DNA from 2 places in the Lysobacter soyae genome. Region 1 is predicted to be linked to the other one. Evidence: riboswitches for the same ligand, from Rfam matches in the RefSeq annotation. Region 1 holds a riboswitch; the other holds the start of a gene.
The links. Region 1 has a riboswitch for cobalamin ahead of H8L67_RS08630 (TonB-dependent receptor domain-containing protein). Riboswitches for the same ligand answer to the same signal wherever they lie in the genome.

Region 1 (11,014 bases):
CCATGGAAGCCTTGCGACGCACCGGCGACCTCTTGGCGCAGGGCGTGGTGCTCGGCGGCAACGGCGGGCAGGATGCGGCACCCTCAGGCCCGCAGTTTGACTTCACGCAATTGAATTCGGTGAAGCCGAAGCTCATCGCCGAGGCGACGGCCAACGCACGCAAATCCGCCGAGCAATTCGCGAAGGATTCCGGCTCATCTGTGAGCGGCATCCGTTCGGCGAATCAAGGTGTGGTCTCGATTGAAAATCGCGATGCCGGCAGTCCCCACGTCAAGAAGATCCGTGTGGTGACGACCGTCGACTATTTCCTGAAGCACTAAGCCTGATCGTATAACGACAACAGCACGGCTTCGGCCGTTTCCAATTGCTCGCGCAAACGCGCTTGCGCTTCCGACAAGCGCGCAAGCTCGCCGGCATTGGCGTAGGTTTCCGGCAGAGCGAGCTGCGCATCCAACTGCACGAGCTGATCTTCGAGTTCCGCCACGCGTTGCTCGGCTTCTTTCAGCTTGTACGGATTCTGTTTGCCTGATTTCTTCGGCGCGGGTGCAGGCGCGGGCGCGGGTGCAGCCGGCGCGGCTACCGGTGTTTTCGCACCGGAATCCGATGTCGGTTTGCTACGCAGCCAGGCCGCATAGTCATCGAGGTCGCCATCGAAATGTTCGACCACACCGTCGTGCACGCGCCAATAGGTATCGCTCACCAAGCCGATCAAGTGTCGATCATGCGAGACCATCACGATCGCCCCCTCAAAAATGCTGAGCGCTTCTGCCAACGCCTCGCGCATTTCCAAATCCAAGTGGTTGGTCGGCTCGTCAAGCAGCAGCAGGTTGGGTTTGGTCCAAGCAATCAATGCCAAGGCCAAGCGCGCCTTTTCACCGCCGGAGAAGTTGTCGATCACTTCGAAGGCGCGATCGCCCGGGAATTGCCAGCCGCCGAGAAAGTTGCGGAAGTCCTGCACCGACGCATTCGGTGCGATTTCCTTCAAATGATCGATCGGCGAGAACCCTTCGATCAATGATTCAACGGTGTGCTGTGCGAAGTAGCCGATGCGCAAATCCGGATGCGCCGTTCGCTCGCCGCTCATCGGCGCGAGCTCACCCACCAGGGTTTTCACCAAAGTCGATTTACCCGCCCCGTTGATCCCGAGCAGACCGATCCGATCGCCGGCCTCGAGGCCGAAATTGACGTCGCGAAGGATGCGCGCGTCCTCGCCGTAACCGCAATCCACATGGCGCAAGCGCAACAGCGAATTCGGCAGCTTCAAGGGCTCGGGCAGATTGATATGGACGCCGCGTTCGGCGCGCACTGCTTCCGTGCCGGAGAGTTTGGCCAAGCGCTTCATGCGGCTCTGCGCCTGTCTTGCCTTGCTCGCCTGCGCTTTAAAGCGATCGATGAAGCTTTGCAAATGCGCGCGTTCGGCCTGTTCTTTTTCGAAGGCAATCTGTTGCTGGCGCAAATGTTCGGCGCGTTGGCGTTCAAACGCGGTGTAATTTCCGGCATAGAGTTTGGCTTTGCCGTCATGCAAATGCAGGATGTGCGTGGTGACGTTGTCGAGAAACTCGCGGTCGTGCGAGATCACCAACAGCGTGCCGTCATAACGCTTCAACCAATCTTCCAGCCACACCACGGCATCGATGTCCAAGTGGTTGGTGGGTTCGTCCAGCAGCAGCAAATCGCTCGGCGTCATCAGGGCGCGCGCGACGTTCAGGCGCACACGCCAACCGCCGGAGAAATCTGAAACGGGTGTCTCGTGCGTGGACTGGGGGAAACCCAGACCGTGCATCAACTTCGCCGCCCTCGCCTCGCCGTCATAGGCGTTCAATTCTGCGAGCAAATGGTGGGCTTCAGCCACTGCCTCCCAATCTTCGGCGAGCATGGCATCTCGCTCGGCTTTGACCGCGGCATGCACGGCGGCATCACCCGACAACACAAAGTCCAGCGCCGGGTCGGGCAGATGCGGGGTTTCCTGCGCCACGCTGGCGACCCGAGCCTTGCCGGGTACGTCCAGATCTCCCTTATCCGGCTCCACTTCACCGAGCAACGCCGCAAACAGCGAAGACTTGCCGGCGCCATTGCGCCCGACGACGCCGACGCGATAGCCCGCATGCATGGCCAGGTCCACGTCGGACAAAAGGAGGCGCTCGCCGCGACGCAGCGAAAAATTTCGGAAGGAGATCATCCCGCTATTTTATCGCGGAAAGAACGGAGGGCAGTCATCCTGCCCTCCTTTTTTGTCACTGGGTTTACTGCTTCGGTGCCCAGGTGAAGTCCAACATCCAGGCGCGGCCGGCCTGGTTGTACCAAGCGCTGGTTTCGTAGCGCTTGTCGAGCACGTTGGTGGCGGTGAACTGCACAGTCATGTCCGAGGTCGGCAGCCAAGCCAAACGCAGGTCGCCGGTGGCGTAGCCGGCGAGGCGAACGCGATTGTTCGGATCGTCATAGCGCGCATTGGCACCGTTGATCGAAGCGCCGACGCGGAACTGGCCAAAGGTCTTGTCGACATCGACGCGACCGGTCAGGCGCGAGCGACGGTTCAGCAAGTTCCCGTATTGCGCGCCCGGCGTGCGGTTGCGCGGATCCAACCAGGTCAGCGAACCGTTCACATCCCAGCCGGCGAGCTGCGTGCCCACTTCGGCTTCGACACCGCGGATCTTGGCGATCTGCACGTTGTCAGGCTGGCCCCACGGGCTCGCCACAGAAGTCTTGGTGGGATCAAACACGATCAAATCGCGCAGACGGTTTTCGTAGGCACTCAACGTCCAGTGGCCCCAGCCATGACGACCTTCGACACCGAGCTCCATGCTCTTGGATCGTTCCGGCTTCAAGTCCGGATTGCTCGAACCCGGGTAGTACAGATCGTTGAAGCTGGGTGCGCGGAACGCCGTGCCGTAGTTGGCACGAATGCGCAACGCGTCCGAGATGTCAAAACCCCAGCCGGCATTGCCGGTGTTGATGCTGCCGTACTGGCTGTTGTTTTCGTGGCGCAAACCGAGCTGGACGTGATTGCGGCCGAAGTCACCCATCCATTGACCGAAAACGGCACGCGAAAAACGCGACAAGGTCGTGAACTTGGTCGAAGACTCGACGCTGTCACGCGACCAGTCGTAGCCAATGCTCAAGGTGCCTGCCAAGGCGATGTCCGCCTGCAAAGCCGCCTGATCACGCTGGGTGTTGACGTCGTTCATGAACACGGTGTCGTGGAAATTGCGTGCACGATCGCGATTGCGCCCGACCGATGCGGTCAATGCAAACTTCTCGCTGGGCGAAAAGCGTACCTTCGCACCGGCGGTCTGCTGTTGCACACGACTGTGGTTGAACCAACCGTCGTAAAAGTTCTCGGCATCCACCGACATCAAATTCGCTTCGGCGCGCCAAGCATCATTGAACGCGTAGCCGCCGCTCAGCGCGATGGCGCCGTTCTTGTAGCCGTCGGTGTCGGGCTCGATCGTGCCGCAACCTTGGAAGGTCAGCGGGTCGCCATGACAGGCATTGAAGCCGCCGGTATGCGAATAGGAGCCGTTCAAGGCATACCAAGCTTTGCCTTGTTTTCCGGAGAAACCGGCATGCAAACGTTGCGAGTCTTGGGTGCCTAAGCCCACACTCACCGTTGGCGAAAAGCCGTCTTCGGCGCGGCGGGTGAAAATCTGGATGACGCCCGACATCGCTTCGGAGCCGTACAAGCTCGACATCGGACCGCGCACGATCTCGATGCGCTCGATTTGCGACACCGGAATGTCGTGAATCATCGGCAGACCCGACGTGACATTGCCGACTTTGACGCCGTCAATCATGAAGACGTAGTGGCTGGTGCCCATCCCGCGCATGGAAAGGCCGGACAGTTTGCCCGCACCGCCTTGGTTATAGATATTGACGCCGGCACGACCGCGCAGGAGTTCCTGCAGCGACACCGGGTTCAAACGGGCGATCTCTTCGCGGGTGATCAGTGTGGTGGACGCGACCGGGCTTTCCGATTCAACACGCGTACCGGTCACGGTCACCGCATCGAATTTTTCGGTCTCTGCGGTTTGTGCACGCACCTGGGTGCTGGCGCAAGCGGCGGCAACGGCCAAACTCAAAACGGACAGGCGGGAAACAGACAACTTCATCAGGACAACTCCATGCATTGCGCAGCAGGCGCAATGTTTGTTGAAAGAAGACATGGAGGTGCAAGCAAGGGACGTCGGAAAAGGCACGGCCACCGCCTGCATGCCCACCGCATGTCCGGTTATCCCCTGGCCGGTCTCCGGGCTTGCGAGCATCGAATCGCGCATTTCGGACGCCTTCCCATGCCTGCGCACAGTGGCCGTGTCCGTCTGCGGGGAAAACCCTGCTCGCCTACCGTTGCGGGGGCAGCTCCGGAATGGCTTGCGCGTACCGGATTCCCGTTTCAACCGCATGCGCGGTCACCTGAGGCGGGGCACAGTTTAGCGCAATTGCCACACGCGGCTCCGCTAAAATGGCGCGCATGGCCAATCCAATCAATAAAGCGCTTGCCCAATGGCTGTTCGATCGCCGTAACGAGGGCTTCAGCCGCGAGGAAGTGCGCGCACTCCTTATCGAGCACCAATACGTCGAAGAAGATGCCGAACGCGCCTGCGTGATCGCTTTCGATTGCCCGCCCGACGATCTCGAATCGCTGCTCGATGATGATCTGCAAGCCGAGGCCGCCAACCAAACAGCGACGTGGATCGAGGGCTTCGAGCCGAGCGCGCGCATCAAACTTGCCGAGACCCAAAACGCCATTCCAAGCGACCACGGCGACATCAAAGTGGTTTGCCGCAGCGAACGCCCGTATGTCATCGGTCTCGCCAATGTCATGACCGCCGAGGAATGCAAAGAACTCATCGAGTACTCGCGCTACCGGATTTCACGGGCGATGGTGGTCAGCCCGATCGATGGCAGTGATTTGGTGGATGACCGGCGCACCAGTGAACTGGTCATGCATTCGCGCGGTGAGTCGCCTTTGATCGCAAAGCTCGATGAACGCATTTCGCAGCTCACCGGCATTCCGTCCGACCACGGCGAAGGCCTGCAAGTGATGCGTTACGGTGTCGGCGCGGAATATGCCCCGCACTATGACTACTTCGCGCTCGGTTCGTTGGGCGAACGTCGCCACTTGAAACATGGTCAACGGGTCGCGTCGCTCGTGATCTACCTAAACGATGTCGACGCCGGCGGCGAAACCATTTTCCCTTACGGGGATTTGTCGATCTCACCGCAAACCGGGCACGCGTCCTACTTCGCCTACACCGACAAAGACGGCCGCTGCGACGGCATGTCATTCCATGGCGGTGCGCCGGTGCGCGCCGGAGAAAAGTGGATTGCGACGATGTGGATCCGGGATCGACCTTACGTCGCTTCGGAGTAAGCGGCGCTCAACGATAGCGCCGCAACTCCTCAATCACCTCGGACAAGGGCCGCGCTTCGGCGAACAAGTGGCCTTGGAACCAATCGACACCGATTTCCCGCAAGCATTGCGCCGCTTCTTCGCTTTCGACGTATTCGGCCACGGTTTCGGCGTTGAAGGCCTGCGCCAGTTGCACGGCCGCGCGCACCAAAGCTTGGTCCTTCGGATTGGCCACCACATTGCGCACGTAACTGCCGTCCAGTTTCAGCACATCCACCGGCAAATCACGCAGCCGGCTGAAATTCTGGACACCGCTGCCGAAGTCATCAATGGCGATCCGGCAGCCGCGCGCACGCACGCGCTCGAGCACGGCCCGCGCTTCATCATGTCCGGAAATGGCCGCGGTTTCCGTGATTTCCAAACAAATGGAATCCGCCGACACCGGCAAGGCATCCAACACGCGCTCGAAATCGCGCAGGAACGAGGCCGAAGCCAAACTCGCACCGCCCAAGTTCACTGACAGCCGCAACCGGGACGCGACGTCGTGATGCTCGCCGAGTACGGACACCAAGGTGCGCCAGACGCTCAAATCCAATTCGGCGCCGCGACCCGCTGCTTCCAGCGGTTCGATGAAGGACGAGGGTTGCATCAGCTCGCCGTCTGCGCTGCGCAAGCGGCAAAGAATTTCACCGTATCGGCGGCCATCATGGGCGCGGACACCCGACGGCACGATCTCCTGGAACCACAGTTCAATCCGCCGCGAACGAATGTTGGCCAGCGCCTCGCCCACAGAATGCAACCGGGTGCGCGCTTCGCCGGCGAGGCGATCACCTTGGCTGTCGTACAGCGGTCGCACCTCGTAACGTCGCCGCGCATCGAATGCCAATTGCGAGGCGACAAGCAACGCACTGTTCAACGCCAACTCGGTGTCGTCTTTGACGGCGGCCACGCCGAGGTAAGGCGAAAGACGCACCAGCTGCCCATCAATATCGACCGTCAGGGATTCAACCCGACGAATAACCCGCAGCCATGAACGCTCGGTCAAACCGTCGGCACGCGGCATCAACACGAACTGGCCGGTACCCGCCACGAAGGGGTCGCAGAAATTGGACAATTGCTGGGCGATTTCGCGTTGCACGCGCGCCTGCAGATCCATCCCGAATCCGGCCGTCCATTCTTCGCTGCTATCGATGAACATATAGCCCAATTCCAGGGGCCGCCCGCTTTTTTGCATCGCTTTGGCGATGTCGCGAAATGCCACCAAATTCGGCAATCGCGACACCGGGTCCACATGCGCCTGTTCTGATAATTTCCGCGACTGCAGCACCACGTCCCGGTTGAACACAAAAACAAAAAGCAAGCCGATCTGCAGGATGAGCGCCTCGAACGCGATGGAGGCGAGATTGGCCACGGCAACGGTATCCACCGGATTGGGAATACCCATGGAGGCCAGCTTGCAAATGAGCAGCATGGCAATGGCCATCAGTGCGAAGGCCAATCTCGGACGCAGGAACAACACCACCCACGCCAGCACACCGGCGACGGCGTAACGGAAGTCAGTGATCAGCAACGAGCCGACATGCGCCGGTTTGCGATCCATGTTGCTGATCACGAAATAAGTCAGCAACAAGAATGCCAGCATCAACAGCAGCCACAACACGCGTTTGTGTGGCGCGCGCTGGACGTGCAGGCGGTAAGGCTTCTCACGATCGAACTCCGTGATGAAGCCGAGCAACGGCACGGTGATGATCAACACGCCGAAGTAACGCGCAAACACCACCTGTGCACCGCCTGCGAACAATTCATCCGCCGGTGTCACCAAGGCACGCACCAGACCTGATACCACCACGCCCAAAGGGAAAAGGATCAAGGCAATAAATGCCAGTCGCGGCAAGTCGGTGCGCTCGATTCGTCGTCTGTCCGGCGGGCGCGGCCAGCCCATCAAGTGGGCGCAGAAGCGTGACCAGACGATCATGACCGCCAGGTCCACCAGACCGGGCCAGACCTCATTGAACGCATAGCCGGATGTGTAGGCCCGAAACAGCCAACCGGCAAACAAAAGGACGAAATAGCTCACCACCACGCGGATGTCGCGAAACAACATCGCGATCACCAAGCCGAAGCCCGTATGCAGATGCATGAGCGATGCGCTGTCGCTGACATCGCCATGGGCCCAAACATAGGGCATGGGTACGTTCTGTAGCACGATACCAATGGCGCCCAAAATGAGCGCGGTGGCTACCCAGCTTCGCGGAAGCAGGGCCCTGTCCAATTTCACGATCCGATCTTCTCCAGATGGCGAGCGCAGGGCAATGCGCCACTTCTCTCGCGTCCAGTATTCACGTGCACTCCGGCAAATTGCAAGCCTCCGTATTGCTGCATTTGCACATTCAGTGACAAACCGGCGCTCGACGGCGTACTCTTTGCGGCAGGGAGGGCTTTACACATGGCAACACTGGATTTTCTGAAGCGGATGTTGGGGACGCCGAACGGCGAGGTTCAGCCGGAAGCCGCCGCGGACCCGCGATCACCTGCGTCCACCGACCGGCGGGCTGTGGCCCGGGAAGAAGCCGAGATCGGCATGAAAGTCCTGGTCATTGATGACTCGCTGACGATCGTCAATGTGCTGAGCCGCATGCTGGAGCAAAACCAATATCAGGTGCTGTCCGCAGGCGATGCGGAATCCGGCCTCGCACTGGCACGCACCGAAAAGCCCGAGCTGATTTTTCTAGATGTGGTCTTGCCAGGCATGAGCGGCTTCGACGCCTTGCGTCATTTCCGCAAGCAAGAAGAAACTGCCACGACGCCGGTCATCATGATCAGCGGCAACGCGATGGCGACCGAACAGTTTTATGTGAAGCGCATCGGTGCCGATGAATTCATGAAGAAGCCCTTCGGTCGCGTCGAAGTGTTTTCGGTCATCCAGAAACTTGTTCAAGAAGGTCGACTGCACAAGCGCAGCGCACCACAAGAGCATTTGCTAGTGGATGACGGCGAACGCGTGCTGCCCGATCCGCAAGACGGCGATGAGATGAGGCCGAATTTCGGGGCGCTTTGATCGCGCCCCGAATGGGCATCCTTACTTTTTGAAGACCAATTGACCCCCTTCGGCGTCGACGTGCACCACGTCGCCATTGCCGAAGTCGCCTCGCAAAATTTGTGAGGCCAGGGGGTTCTCGATCTGCTGTTGAATCGCCCGCTTCAACGGTCGTGCGCCGTACACCGGATCGAAGCCGACATTGCCCAACAGTTCGTAGGCCTTGTCGCTGAGCGCGAGGCTGAGGCCGCGTTCGGCCAGACGCTTTTCCAAGCCGCGCAGCTGGATGCGTGCGATCGACTTGATCTCGTCCTTGGTCAGGGGATGGAAGACCACGATATCGTCAAGCCGGTTGATAAATTCCGGACGGAAATGCGCTTGCACCACGCCCATCACCGCCGCTTTCATTTGCACGTAGGCCTCGGCTGAGTCATCGCCCGCCAATTCCTGGATTTGATGCGAGCCGAGATTGGAGGTCATGACAATCACGGTGTTGCGGAAATCCACGGTGCGCCCTTGCCCGTCGGTGAGGCGGCCGTCGTCGAGCACCTGCAGCAGGATGTTGAACACATCCGGATGCGCCTTCTCCACTTCGTCCAACAAGATCACGCTATACGGGCGGCGACGCACGGCTTCGGTCAGATAACCGCCTTCTTCGTAACCGACATAGCCCGGCGGCGCGCCGATCAAGCGCGAGACGCTGTGTTTCTCCATGAACTCGCTCATGTCGATGCGCACCATGGCGTCGCTGGAATCGAACAAGAATTCGGCGAGCGCCTTGGTGAGCTCGGTCTTGCCGACACCGGTAGGCCCGAGGAACAGGAATGAGCCGCTCGGCCGGTTGGGATCCGACAATCCTGCACGCGAACGCCGGACGGCATCGCTGACCACCTTGATCGCCTCCTCCTGCCCGACCACGCGGGTGTGCAATTGCGCTTCCATGCGCAGCAGCTTGTCCCGCTCGCCCTCAAGCATCTTGCTCACGGGAATACCCGTCCAGCGCGAAACCACTTCGGCGATTTCCTCGGCGGTCACTTTGTCTTGCAGCAATTTGAAGCCCGAGGTTTCGACCTCTTGAGCGGCCTTCAATTGCGCTTCGAGTTGCGGCAACGTGCCGTACTGGATTTCACTCATGCGCGCGAAGTCTTGCGTACGCTGCGCCGACTCCAACTGCGCTTTGGCGGTTTCGATTTGTTCCTTGATCTTGGTGGCGCCCTGCACCATGGCCTTTTCGGCCTTCCACACTTCATTCAAATCGTCGAACTCGCGCTCAAGCGTTGCGATATCCGCTTCCAGATCCGCCAGGCGTTGTTTCGAGGCGTCGTCTTTCTCTTTTTTCAGGGCTTCGCGCTGGATTTTGAGTTGGATCAGGCGGCGCTCTTTGCGGTCCAATTCCTCCGGCTTGGAATCGATCTCCATGCGGATGCGCGACGCGGCCTCGTCCATCAGATCAATGGCCTTGTCAGGCAGCTGACGATCGGCGATGTAGCGATTGGACAGCGTTGCAGCCGCCACGATGGCCGGATCCGTGATCTCCACGCCATGATGGACCGCGTATTTTTCCTTCAAACCGCGCAGGATCGCGATGGTGTCCTCCACCGACGGCTCGCCGACGAACACCTTTTGGAAACGTCGCTCGAGCGCCGCGTCTTTCTCGATGTACTTGCGATACTCGTCGAGGGTGGTCGCGCCGATGCAATGCAGCTCTCCGCGTGCTAGCGCCGGTTTCAACATATTGCCCGCATCCATGGCGCCGTCAGCCTTGCCGGCGCCGACCATGGTGTGGAGCTCGTCGATGAAGAGAATGATGCGGCCTTCATTCTTGGCCAGATCATTTAGCACGGCTTTCAAACGCTCTTCGAATTCACCGCGGAATTTCGCACCGGCGATGAGCGCACCCATGTCGAGCGACAGGACACGTTTGCCCTTCAAGCCTTCGGGTACTTCGCCGTTGACGATGCGTTGGGCGAGACCCTCGACAATCGCCGTTTTGCCCACACCCGGCTCACCGATCAACACCGGATTGTTCTTGGTGCGCCGTTGCAAGACCTGGATGCAGCGCCGGATTTCTTCATCCCGACCGATCACCGGATCGAGCTTGCCCTTTTCATGACGGGCTGTGAGATCGATGGTGTATTTCTCCAACGCCTGGCGTTGTTCTTCGGCATTTTCGTCTTGCACTTTTTCGCCTCCGCGCATGTTTTCAATCGCCGCTTCGAATTTTTGCTTGTCGCCGCCCGCTGCTTTCAAGGCGCGACCTGCAGCGCCGCCTTCCTCTAAACAGGCAAGCAAGAACAGTTCGCTGGCGATGAAAGCATCACCCCGTTGCTGGGCGAGCTTGTCAGTCACGTTCAAGACGCGGGCCAGTTCGTTGCTGACGGTGATTTGTCCGCCCTGCCCGCTGACTTTCGGCAGAGCGTCGAGCGCTTCGGTCAAGCGTTCGCGCAACACCGGGACATTCACGCCCGCTTGTGACAACAAGGGTTTGGTCCCGCCACCGGATTCATCGAGCAAGGCGAGCAAGACATGTGCCGGCTCGATCATTGAATGATCGCGGCCGATCGCCATGGATTGCGCTTCCGACAAGGCCTGTTGGAAGCGACTTGTGAGTTTGTCCATTCGCATGGAAA
Region 2 (11,014 bases), 620 kb from region 1:
GTTGCCGGGCTTGGCCGTCTGATTGCTCTTGCGGTTGCAATGATCTTTGAAGGTCATCCAGCCATTGCCGGTTTGCGCCAGGGTCCGCATCATGCGCGCGTAGAGCTCACGCGCCGGCATTTGTTTTGCGAACTTGTTTTGCGCTTCCGCCTGCGTGTACGCGTGCTCGAAGTCCTGACCGAACAAGTCCACCAACTCGGGGGTCACGCGCGGGTCAAACAACGACCAAATGGCATCTTCTTCGACGCGCCGCATGAAGAGGTCCGGAATCCAGTTCGCCAGATTCAGGTTGTGCGTACGACGTGCTTCATCACCGGTGTTGTCGCGCAACTCCAAGAAAGATTCGATATCGGCATGCCAAGGTTCCAGATACACGCAGGCCGCACCTTTGCGCTTGCCGCCTTGATTCACTGCGGCAACCGAGGCATCGAGGGTTTTCAAGAACGGCACCACGCCGTTGGAATGGCCGTTGGTGGACCGGATCAAGGAACCGCTGGCGCGAACACGCGAGAACGAGACGCCGATGCCGCCGCTGAATTTGGAGAGCTGGGCGATGTCGCCGTATTTCGCGTAGATCGCCTCCAAGGTATCTTCCGGCGAATCGAGCAAGAAACAGCTCGACAATTGCTCGTGGCAGGTACCGCTGTTGAAGAGCGTGGGTGAGCTCGGAATGTATTCCAGGTTCGCCATCGTGTTGTACAGCGCAATGGCTTCGCCGGCGTCTTCGCTCAATGCGCACGCAATGCGCATGAAGAATTGTTGCGGTGTCTCAATCACCAACCGCAAATGCGGATGACGCAGCAAGTAACGGTCGTACAGCGTACGCAAACCGAAATACTCGAAATGCAAATTGCAGGCCGGATCAATCGCCGCATTCAATTTGCGCGCATTGGTTTGCACGAACTCCAGCAAACGATCGTTGATCAGACCGGTTTCGTGCCCGCGCATCACCGATTGCGAAAACGCGTGAATCTCTTGGCCGGTGACTTCCTTCTCGATCACCTCGGCGAGCAGGCGCGCAGCAAGCTTGCCGTACTCCGGCTCTTCACCCGTCAGCAGGGCCGCGGTGCGGATCGAGAGTTCGTCCAACTCGCGCGTCGTCGCGCCGTCATACAAACCGGAAATGGTGCGCGTCGCCACGCGCATGGGTTCAACTGCATGCAAGCCATCCGCCGCACGCGCGATGGCGCGCACAATCTTGTTGAGATCGACCAGTTCGGCGTGGCCGTTACGCTTGCGCACCCGCATGCCTGAGGCCGTCGGGGGCGGCGTCAGATCGAAAGCGGGATCGGGTGGTGAAACCGGTTCAAGTACGGCGTTTTCGTTGGTCTGTGTCATGCAATCCACTCCTGATTGATGCACGCGTTGTCGGCCCTCGCAGACAACAGACGGCAAGCAAGATTCAGGATGGACGGATGGTGTCGCAGAACCCAAGACGCCGGCGGCGCGTTCTGCTGCACCAGCCATCTCCCCCCGGAGACCTTGCGGCCGGCACCACGCGTTGTGCTTCGCGCGGCTGTCGGCAGGTCTTCGGGCTTATGGACACCGTCCGTATCAGGACGACCTACTTTCGCTGCTTCCCGGCGTCACAACACCAGTGCAATCTGCGATTTCGTTTCCAAGTACCGCTGCGGGGCAGCGCCGGATTCAAACCGGCTTCCCTTTTCATCCGTGGGGTGGCCACGGAACCGACACCCCCAAGATACAGGGGGTGTAGGAATTAGGCAACACAAGATGTGGCGGTTTTCTTTATTTCGACAAGGGAATCACCGGGCCGTCCAACGGCACCAGTTTGGCCTTGCGGTAACGCACGACAGCGGCTTGGTAATCGGTGTCGATCTTGTCTTTCTCGGCGCGCATCTGGTTGAGACTATTCATCGTGCTGATCAAGACATTGCGTTGGCTGGTCACCGCATCCGCTTGCGCCTTGCTCACCGGCTTGCCGCTCATTTCGGCCTCGGCCGCTTGCTGCAAAACCGCGATCAAGGCTTTGCGCTGGGTCGAGAGCGACGCTGTTGCGGCCATCACGCTGCCTTTGGAAATATCCAGCCGCAATTGATAAGCGCGATTCAAATCCTGCTCGCTCGGGTAGGACTCGGCCAAAGCCATCTGCTCGCGGGCCTCGCGAGCCTTCTCTTCATCGCTGCGGGTGCGGGCGGCGTTGGCTGCATCCGCTGCCGCACGTTCGGCCGGCGACAACACACGGCCTTGCGAATCAGTCATGACGCCTTGGGCGTTATAGACCTTTCGTGCGCTGTTTGCCGCACTTGCCGGCATGGCATCGCCGCACACCTGGCGGCCGCCCTCTTGCCAACAGGTCACCTTGCGCTCTTGTGCACCCACCGCGGCGGTCGCGCTTAAACACAGAACGGATATTGCTATAGCGTTTTGAAATTTCATGACTGGATCCCCCGATCAATTGCTGCCATAGCTTGAACGATACGCCAGCAATGCGTCGTGGTGTAGTTGAAGGGTGGCATCGTCAGCCGCAAAGGCGAGCAAGTCGGCGAGGGTCGCCACGGCGACCACAGGCACACCGGTGCTGTTGCGTACCGAATCGACGGCTGAAATCGGCTGCGCGGGATCGAGAATCTCCTGGCGGTCCAAGGCAATAACCACCCCTGCGACCGTGCCGCCCGCCGTCTCGATATGGCTGATGGCCTCACGGATCGCCGTGCCCGCGGTAATGACGTCATCGACGATCAAGACGCGTTTGCCCGCGACGGATGCGCCCATCAAGGTGCCGCCTTCGCCGTGCGTCTTCGCCTCTTTCCGGTTGAACGCCACGTCCAAATCGCGGCCGCGCCTTGCAAGTTCGCACGCGAGCGACGTGGACAGAGGAATCCCCTTGTAAGCAGGCCCGAACAGCATGTCGAATGCCACACCGTTTTCGGCCAACGCATCCGCATAACATTCAGCCAGCGCCAGCAACGAGGCGCCCGTGTTGAATTGCCCGGCGTTGAAGAAGTAGGGACTGCTGCGACCCGATTTCAAAGTGAACGCGCCGAATCGCAATGCGTCCATGCGCATCGCCAGTTCGAGAAAGCGACGTCGGGTTGCCGGAAGTGCCGGATTCATGCGTTGTGTCCACCGTTCATTAGACGCATCAATGATACGGAATTTGCTTGCTATCATCGAATTCGATAGTTCCTTGGACGCTCCATGCGCATCTTGAGTTTCAACGCCAACGGTCTGCGGTCCGCAGCCAGCAAAGGCTTTTTCGACTGGTTCCGGACACAGGACATCGATGTCATGGCGGTGCAGGAAACCAAAGCACAGGCGCATCAACTGACCGGCGAATTGTTCAATCCCGAGGGCTATCACGTCCATTTCCGCGATTCGACGGTGAAGAAGGGTTATAGCGGCGTCGCCATTTATTCACGGCGCGCGCCGGACCGAATTCTCACCAGCCTCGATCGGCCGGATTTCGATGAAGAAGGGCGGTATATCGAAGCGCAATTCGGCAACTTGAGCGTTGTGTCGTTTTACATCCCGTCCGGCACCTCCGGTGAATTGCGCCAAGGGCTGAAGGAAGACGTCATGCAGTGGCTCGCGCCCAAGCTCGAGGCCTGGCGCACGAGTGGACGCGAGTACGTTTTGTGCGGTGATTGGAACATCGTGCGTTCCGAGCGCGATATCAAAAATTGGAAGAGCAATCAAAAAAACACCGGTTGCCTGCCGCATGAGCGCGCTTGGTTGAACGGATTGATCGCCGATGCATACGGCGATGGCAGTACGCAGCCCACCGACGGTTGGCATGACAGTTTTCGCGTCGCGCGCCCGGACGACATCGAATACAGCTGGTGGAGCCAACGCGGCGGCTCGCGTGGCAAAGACGTGGGCTGGCGCATCGATTACCAATTGCTCACACCCAAGCTCGCACAGCACGTGAAAAGCGCACAGCATTTTCGTGAGCCGTATTTCTCGGACCACGCCCCTTATCTCGTAGAACTCGACTGGAACGACAACGCATGAATCAAACCGCACCGGAAAAGAAGCGCAAGACCTCGGTGTGGAAATCGTTCACCGGCCCCAAAGCCTGGACGATGTTCTTCTTCGGATTTTCTTCCGGGCTGCCGTTCTTGCTGGTAGCAGGTACGTTGGCGATGTGGCTGAAAGACAACAACATCGTCTTGAAAGAAATCACCATGATTGCCAGTGCCGGCATGCTGTATGCCTTCAAGTTCCTTTGGGCGCCGCTGCTGGATCACACCGGATTGCCGGCCTTCTCGAAACTCGGGCGCCGCCGTGGCTGGTTGCTGTGTGCGCAGTTCGGCGTGGTCGTGGGCTTGATTTTCATGGGGCTCATTACCCCGTCGCACTTGGGCGCTTTCATCTGGGCGACCTTGGCCGTGGCCTTCTTTGGCGCTACCCAGGATATTGCCGTCGACGCCTATCGCATCGAAATCGCGCCGGTGGAAGAACAGGGCGCGTTGGTTGCCACCTATTCGTTGGGCTATCGCATCGGCCTGATCATGGCGGGCGCGTTCGCGCTGATCATGGCGGACCATATTTCCTGGCCGATCGTGTACTACGTGATGGCGGCATTGATGGTGGCGCCGATCATCGCCACCGTGTTGGCAAAGGAACCCGAAGCCCATCGCGCACTGCCGAAAGCCTGGGGCGAGGCGATGCGACTGGCCATCGTCGACCCGTTTGCCGATTTCTTCCGCCGCTATGGCTGGGCACTCGCGTTAACGATCTTGGCCTTCATCCTGCTGTTCAAGATTCCCGAACAGGCCACGATCGGCGGCATCATGAGCCCGTTCTATCGTGAGATGGGCTTCAGCAAAACCGAGATCGGTTCCATCACCAAGTTGTGGGGGGTGTGGGTCGGCATCCTCGGCGTGTTCTTCGGCGGCGCCATGGTGGCGCGTTGGGGCGCATGGAAATCGCTCGGTGCGATGACGATCATTTGCGGCGCATGCAATCTGCTCTACCTGTTTCTGATCGTGCACAAGGGTGATCTGATGGTGCTCACGCTGGTGATCTCGGCTGAAAACCTGACCTTGGGCATGCTGGGTCCGCCGACCGTCGCGTTCCTGTCCGCGCTGGTGAACAAAGAACACACCGCCACCCAATACGCGCTGCTGAGTTCGTTGGTGAACTTGCCGGGCAAGGTGCTGGGCTTCTTTGCCGGCGGCATCGTCATGAGCACGGGCTACGGCATGTACTTTGTCATTACCGTGATGGCGCTGATTCCGGCCGCCATGTTATGGGTGTATCTGACACCGCAATTGCGCGCGCGCGTGGCAGACACGGGCGCCTGACGCGGCTTAGTCGCGGTCGGGCGCGCCGAGTGGGAAGAATGGCCGATAAGGGCGCGCCTCATCGACAACGCGTGCCACCGATGGATGTGCAAGCAAACGCGCGCGATAGGCCTTGAGCGCGCCCTCTGGAATGGGATGCACCCAGTCCGCATAGAACAGGGCGGGCGCAGCCGCGCAATCCGCAATGGTCATCGCATCGCCTGTGGCGAAATATCCGCCGACGCGTTTTGACAGCCAGCGATAGGTCCTCTCCAGTTCTTGCCGCGCTTCTTCCGCACGACGCGGGTCTTGCTGATCACTCGGGCGGAGAGATTCCGCCACAACGCGTTGCATCGGATGTGCAATGTAGTCGTCGAAGACTTCAGTCAGCATGCGCGCGCGCAACGCATCGTTTGCGTTCGCGGGAATCAGCGGCGGCGCGGTGCCGAATTGATCCAGGTATTCGATGACGGCGTTGGACTGCGTGATCTCGACGTCGCCATTCACCAAAGCCGGAAATTGGCCCGTGGGTGAGAGCTCGATCATTCGCGCTTGATTGTCACGATGATCTGGATCGACCATCTTGAAAGTGAAAGGTACGCCTCGCTCATAAGCGGCGATCAGCGGCTTCCATGCAAAGGCAGCGAAAGGGTGTCCGAAGATTTCGATCATCGTGTGGTGCCTCTCGTGAAACTGTGAATGGATTGCCTAGTTCCTGCGACGCAGCAACGTTATTGAATACGCCGCAGACACCTCTTGGTCTGTCCCTGGATAACCGCTTGCGCGAGCAGCGCAAAATTAACTGAGCGCGCCGCAAACTTGAATGAAGGGTTAGCGCGCAGAGGGAATAGGCTCAGCAGCCCATTTGCTCCAGTAATAAAGAAGTAGTCCGAGCCCCTCTGATTTCTCAACCCCAGAGCGTGTGTAAGGGATAGCGCCTTCCCAAGCCGCTTGAGACAAGCTTTGAATAGCAGTGGCTGGGGGACGAACAAAGCCCATGTGCCAAGATTCGAACGATCTCTCATGCACCGCAAAGGAGCTAATTTGTTTTAGGTTGGAATGCGATTTTGCCTGAAGAATCCTAGCGAATGCCTTCTTGACAGACTCTTCAGGGCCTTCTAGCAATTGAAAGAATCGGCCATCGCTGTAAAGAAGTGCGCCTGTGACCCCCACCGAGGCATTAAAAAGACGTGCGTCGAGCAAAATAGCGTCGAGCTCGTCGGGAAGCAGGTCACGAGTCGACTCGCTGACGTAAGTGAGTCCATACAGACTTGACATAAAGTGTGATCCTGAGCCCCAACGCATGATTCGCGTCGACTTGAGTGTGTTGAAGGTCGAGCCTCCTGCGTGCGAGTACGATAACAAATTGGTGTACATAGCGCAGTAGTTCGGCCAAGATCGGATAGGAAGCGCTTGTCGCCTGCTTCCGAGATTTTCTTGGTGGCGGTGCGACGCCCCAATTCGTTTTCTTGCCGTTGGCTAGAAACGTGTAATCACGCGCCACTGAAGCGATGTCAGCGTCTGTGTCTACAGTCAGGTTGGAAACGGTCTCTTCTCGTTCCATGCGCGCCCGATACGCTTTGGTGTCCAGAGCAGCTTAATTCAGCATGGGCGGCACGTCGGATCTCACGTCTTTACGCCCAAACAGTTGCTGAAGTAAGCCGACCCGCGAAGCGGGTTCGGCTTGAACGAATTGTTAGGCTTGTTAACCAGGTAGCTTTGCCGCAAGTACATCAACGTTTTCGATGGACGGGGGCTCGGAGAACAACTCACCTGCCTTTTCCATCAACGCGGCTGCGACCTTGCCGGAGAGATGGGCTTGCCGACCCGCTTCATCCGGGAAAGCATCAAAGATTCCGAAAGTGCTTGGTCCAAGGCGAATGCCAAACCACGCAATGGTGGCAGGCTCCTCATTGACGAGGGGAAGGCCACTCAAAAGGAAGCTCTCAACCTCTTTCTCTTTTCCGGGTTTCGCTTCAAGGCGAACGAACAAGGCTACTTTGACCATGGCATGTCTCCTGTTGTTAAAACGACATCACGATGCGGGAATTCTCTAGTAGGTCTAATGCCTGAGTTAAGCCGCGCTCCGTAGTGGCACGGCGTTGTCCTACACGCTATCACAATGAGCCGTGACACGATGCGGCTTCGGATTGAACGAAGTCTTAGCGGCCAACCGGTTCACCACTTTCGGCGCTCATTGACCATCCTTGGCTGCACGAGCCCTTCGCTGCACGGCATAGCCAAGCCCAGCAAAGACTAATGTAATTACAGTGAACAGTATTGGCAGAGCGCGAAGAGTGGTTGAAAACACTAGGCCGAGATTCCTGAGCCAAAATTCGCCGTGTATGCCGCGTGGAATGACCAGGCTCGCATTAATCAGCAGCGCTGTCACAATGGCGACGAGCAAAACCACGATGTAGGAGGGTGCCAATATTCCGGGAATGACATGTGGATAGTCGGCGTAGCGCGCTGCTACAACAACAGGGCGGCCGAATTCGGCTAGCCGCTTCCGGCGATCCGCATCGTTTCTCGCGTCAGAGAGAAATTCGCTCAAGTCCTCCCGAATGCGTGTCAGTTGTGCTTTCCGCTTGAACCCAGGCAGCCAACGGCCGACCTCACAAAGATAGCTATCGACCATATTCATTCGTTGTCTCCGTTGAGTTTACAGAGGCTCTTGGTAAGTGATCGCCATTGCTCGGACATTGCCGCGTGAGCAGCCACACCAGCCTTGGACAGTTGATACATGCGTTTGAGACGTGATCCTTCAGACCGCCTTTCGCTCACCAGCAGTGATTGATCCTCGAGCCGTCGAAGCATGGGATACAGAGCGCCCTCCTCGATGGGCAACAGCGCCTGAGCTAGCGTTGCGCGAACATCGGCGCCACAGGCTTCCCCATGCTTAAGGACACTCAGCACAGCCAAAACGAGTGTTCCCCGTCGAAGCTCTTGTAGAAGTGCAGGTTCGATCATTGCAAGCCGAGCGATGGCGACGTTGACCTAGCATCGCACACTGTGCAGTGCACAGTCAATACCCAACATTGCCGATCAAGCTGAATCGCGCTCAGGATTTTTGAAGGAGGCCAAGTGGCTGTTTTCGGACCTGCGACGAGACTTGCTACTGGCGGCTAATGCCTGAATTAAGTTGGGCCGCTAAGCGGGTTCGGCTTGAAAGAATTGTTAGCCTGAAGCGCGATGCTCTAGTGTCACTGGGACGGCGGACCGAATGGTGTTGTGAATCTCAGCAACCTGATCCGTTGCTGCGATCAGGCTGTCAATGTCAGCGCTCGTCGAACTTGAGATTACTGCGACTGAATAACGAATGTTCTCAGCAGCGAGGCCAACGCCCAAGAAGTCTGCTGAAGCAGCTACTCTCACTTCCGAAATTTCTATCCCGAGCCGCGTTGCTTCCCGGAAGAGGTCATTGCAGTAGCAGGTTGCGAGGGCAAGCATCAGGAGTTCGCCCCCGTTAACGGACGAGCCGCGACCAGATTTTTTGGCGGGAATCGCTACAACGCGTTCAATGCCATCCGTCTCAACAATGGCAACGTGTTCTGTGGAGTTATGAACAAATGCGGAGATTCTCATGGCTTTCTGCCGAAATCTTGTTCTGCAGGCTAACGCCTGAGTTAATCCGCGCCGCGCAGCGGCGTCGGCTTGGACGAATTGCTAGAGCCTATGCTGCGTCATCCGGCGGCGCCAATGCAAGGAAGGCACAGCCAAAGAGCACCCGACTAGGCTGGCCAACAGGTCCCACGGATCCGCGCGGTGCTGGGGCATCGCCAACTGCACCGCTTCTACGAACGCGAGCACGGCAAGCGCGACGGCAGCGGATCCAGCGGGGCGGGAAGGAACGACGAACGCCTGCCAAAAAGTGAGTGTGAGGCCCGCGAAGAAGTTTGGTGCGCTACCCAAGACCCACAGCGGAAGTGTTGGAGCTGCAACCCAGCGCAGCGGCCCAGTGCAGAAGAGCCACAGAGCAAACAGCACGCCGGCCCACCGCAAAAGCGCTGCGTCCCGCTTGATGGTCAAGAGCGCCGTGAGGTCCGCCATGGGCTATAACACCTTAGTTGAGCCGCGCCGCGAAGCGGCGTCGGCTTTGAAAAATTGTTAACTGCCAGCTTACGACAGTACGGCGCCAGCTCTTGCAGGAGCTTGGAGGCCAAGGCGACAGCTAGCGGGTAACGCGGCAAGCTGCGAGCACCCGTGAAAGCGATACAAGATTGTGGTCAAAGGGTTTGTTGCCGAGCTTCGCGATGGACATGCCGCGACCGAGCAAAAACGCCTTGAGACTGCGCTCGAAAGAGTGACCGACCAAGTAGAAGCCGACGAGGGAAACCGGTCGCCGCAGCTCCGCCACCGCCGAGGTTGGTACGGGGCTAGTGGCGAGTGCAGCGCTAAGGAACTCGCCTGCCAGACGATGTGCTCCTAAAGGTACGGTCACTCGTTTCCTCATATGGCAGCGAACGCCTGAGTTAAGCCGGACCGATTTGCGGCCGCGGCGATGGCTCAATCTTAGTGCCATTTCCGCGGCCGCGAAGCGAGCTCGGCTTGGACGAATTGTTAGATGCCAGTCGGTTCAGTGAGCGCTGACCTTGGATAGCAAATTAAGAACGGCAACTCCGCTGACTATGAGCCCCATGCCAACAAATGCCCACATGTCCAGCTTCTGCCCGTGAAATATCCATGCAATTGCCGCCACGAGCACGATGCCAAGTCCCGCCCAGATTGCATAAGCAATTCCTACTGGAATGGTCTTGAGGGCAAGAGATAAGAAGTAGAACGCTAGCCCATAGCCGACAAGAACTACAGCGGATGGTGCTAGCTTTGTGAAACCCTCACTAGATTTCAGTGCAGAGGTTGCGACTACTTCTCCGATTATTGCAATAGCCAGAAACAGCCAAGTTTTCATTGCTCTTCTCCTGATGGATTCAGGAGCAATAGTGGTGATTAAGCGGGCGATAAAACAGTCTTGCGCCAAGATTTTTACTGTGAGCACACGGTTGGCAAGATGGCATCTAACGCCTGAATTAAGCCGCGCCGCGAAGCGGTGTCGGCTTGAATGAATTGTTAGACCCCACCCTCGGCGTGCGCGAAGACTGACCGCGCGAAGGAGTCAATTTCGCTTCCGTACGGCTGGTATGGGTCTCGGGCCATCGAAGGGTTTATGTCAATAACGGCAGAAAGCCAAATTACAAGGTCACGGAACGCGAGCTCGACATTCTCTCGAGTTTGGTGAGCGTGAAGTCCTGAGTTAAAAAGTTCGCTGAGGCGATCTGCCTCCTTCCCAAGAGTATTCAGGCGGTCCGCTGCCGAGTCAGTGCTAGAAAGAGCCTTCTCGATGTGTGCCCAGAGGCGATTCTTATACTGCGCGGGGCCGACTTTGCGTCCGTTCCAGTCAAGCTCTTGAGGAGGAAAAAGGGCATCCGCGGTTCGTTCGAGTAGTCGCCGACCCGAGAGAGATGCTTGAGCATAATCTTCTTCTGTCTCCGCTCGCTCTAGTGTGCGTGCCGCTGCCGCGAATGCGTCAAACAGTTTTGGATGGAGCTCTTCCAAGCTGTGCGCAAGCGCCGACGCATCATCATTGCTTAGGCCAGGAAGCCTCGAACAGAAGGCTTTGAACGACTCTACCCGCTTGAAATGATCCAGGGAGTCATAGTTGTCAAAAATTGTGCGACGAGCGCCTTGATCTTCGTATTCAACTTCAAAGCCTTCATGCTCAAATGCATCCTTGATGCAAATATCTGGGTCTTCGTTGTGACCCATGT

Region 2: another riboswitch for cobalamin. It lies ahead of H8L67_RS01280 (ribonucleoside-diphosphate reductase subunit alpha); the one in region 1 lies ahead of H8L67_RS08630 (TonB-dependent receptor domain-containing protein).

Annotation. Positions count from the first base shown of each region.
Region 1 covers NZ_CP080544.1:1,775,944-1,786,957, forward strand. The annotation lists gene H8L67_RS08620 (SIMPL domain-containing protein) at 1-320, shown strand, start outside; gene H8L67_RS08625 (ABC-F family ATP-binding cassette domain-containing protein) at 317-2,179, opposite strand; gene H8L67_RS08630 (TonB-dependent receptor domain-containing protein) at 2,244-4,106, opposite strand; cobalamin riboswitch at 4,218-4,426, opposite strand; gene H8L67_RS08635 (2OG-Fe(II) oxygenase) at 4,466-5,368, shown strand; gene H8L67_RS08640 (EAL domain-containing protein) at 5,376-7,535, opposite strand; gene H8L67_RS08645 (response regulator) at 7,794-8,405, shown strand; gene clpB (ATP-dependent chaperone ClpB) at 8,427-11,009, opposite strand.
Region 2 covers NZ_CP080544.1:265,646-276,659, forward strand. The annotation lists gene H8L67_RS01280 (ribonucleoside-diphosphate reductase subunit alpha) at 1-1,338, opposite strand, end outside; cobalamin riboswitch at 1,505-1,708, opposite strand; gene H8L67_RS01285 (hypothetical protein) at 1,750-2,400, opposite strand; gene pyrE (orotate phosphoribosyltransferase) at 2,416-3,078, opposite strand; gene H8L67_RS01295 (exodeoxyribonuclease III) at 3,163-3,975, shown strand; gene H8L67_RS01300 (AmpG family muropeptide MFS transporter) at 3,972-5,270, shown strand; gene H8L67_RS01305 (glutathione S-transferase family protein) at 5,277-5,921, opposite strand; gene H8L67_RS01310 (BLUF domain-containing protein) at 6,081-6,527, opposite strand; gene H8L67_RS01315 (putative quinol monooxygenase) at 6,955-7,257, opposite strand; gene H8L67_RS01320 (hypothetical protein) at 7,444-7,893, opposite strand; gene H8L67_RS01325 (PadR family transcriptional regulator) at 7,890-8,219, opposite strand; gene H8L67_RS01330 (OsmC family protein) at 8,427-8,834, opposite strand; gene qac (quaternary ammonium compound efflux SMR transporter QacL) at 9,826-10,158, opposite strand; gene H8L67_RS01340 (hypothetical protein) at 10,317-11,014, opposite strand, start outside.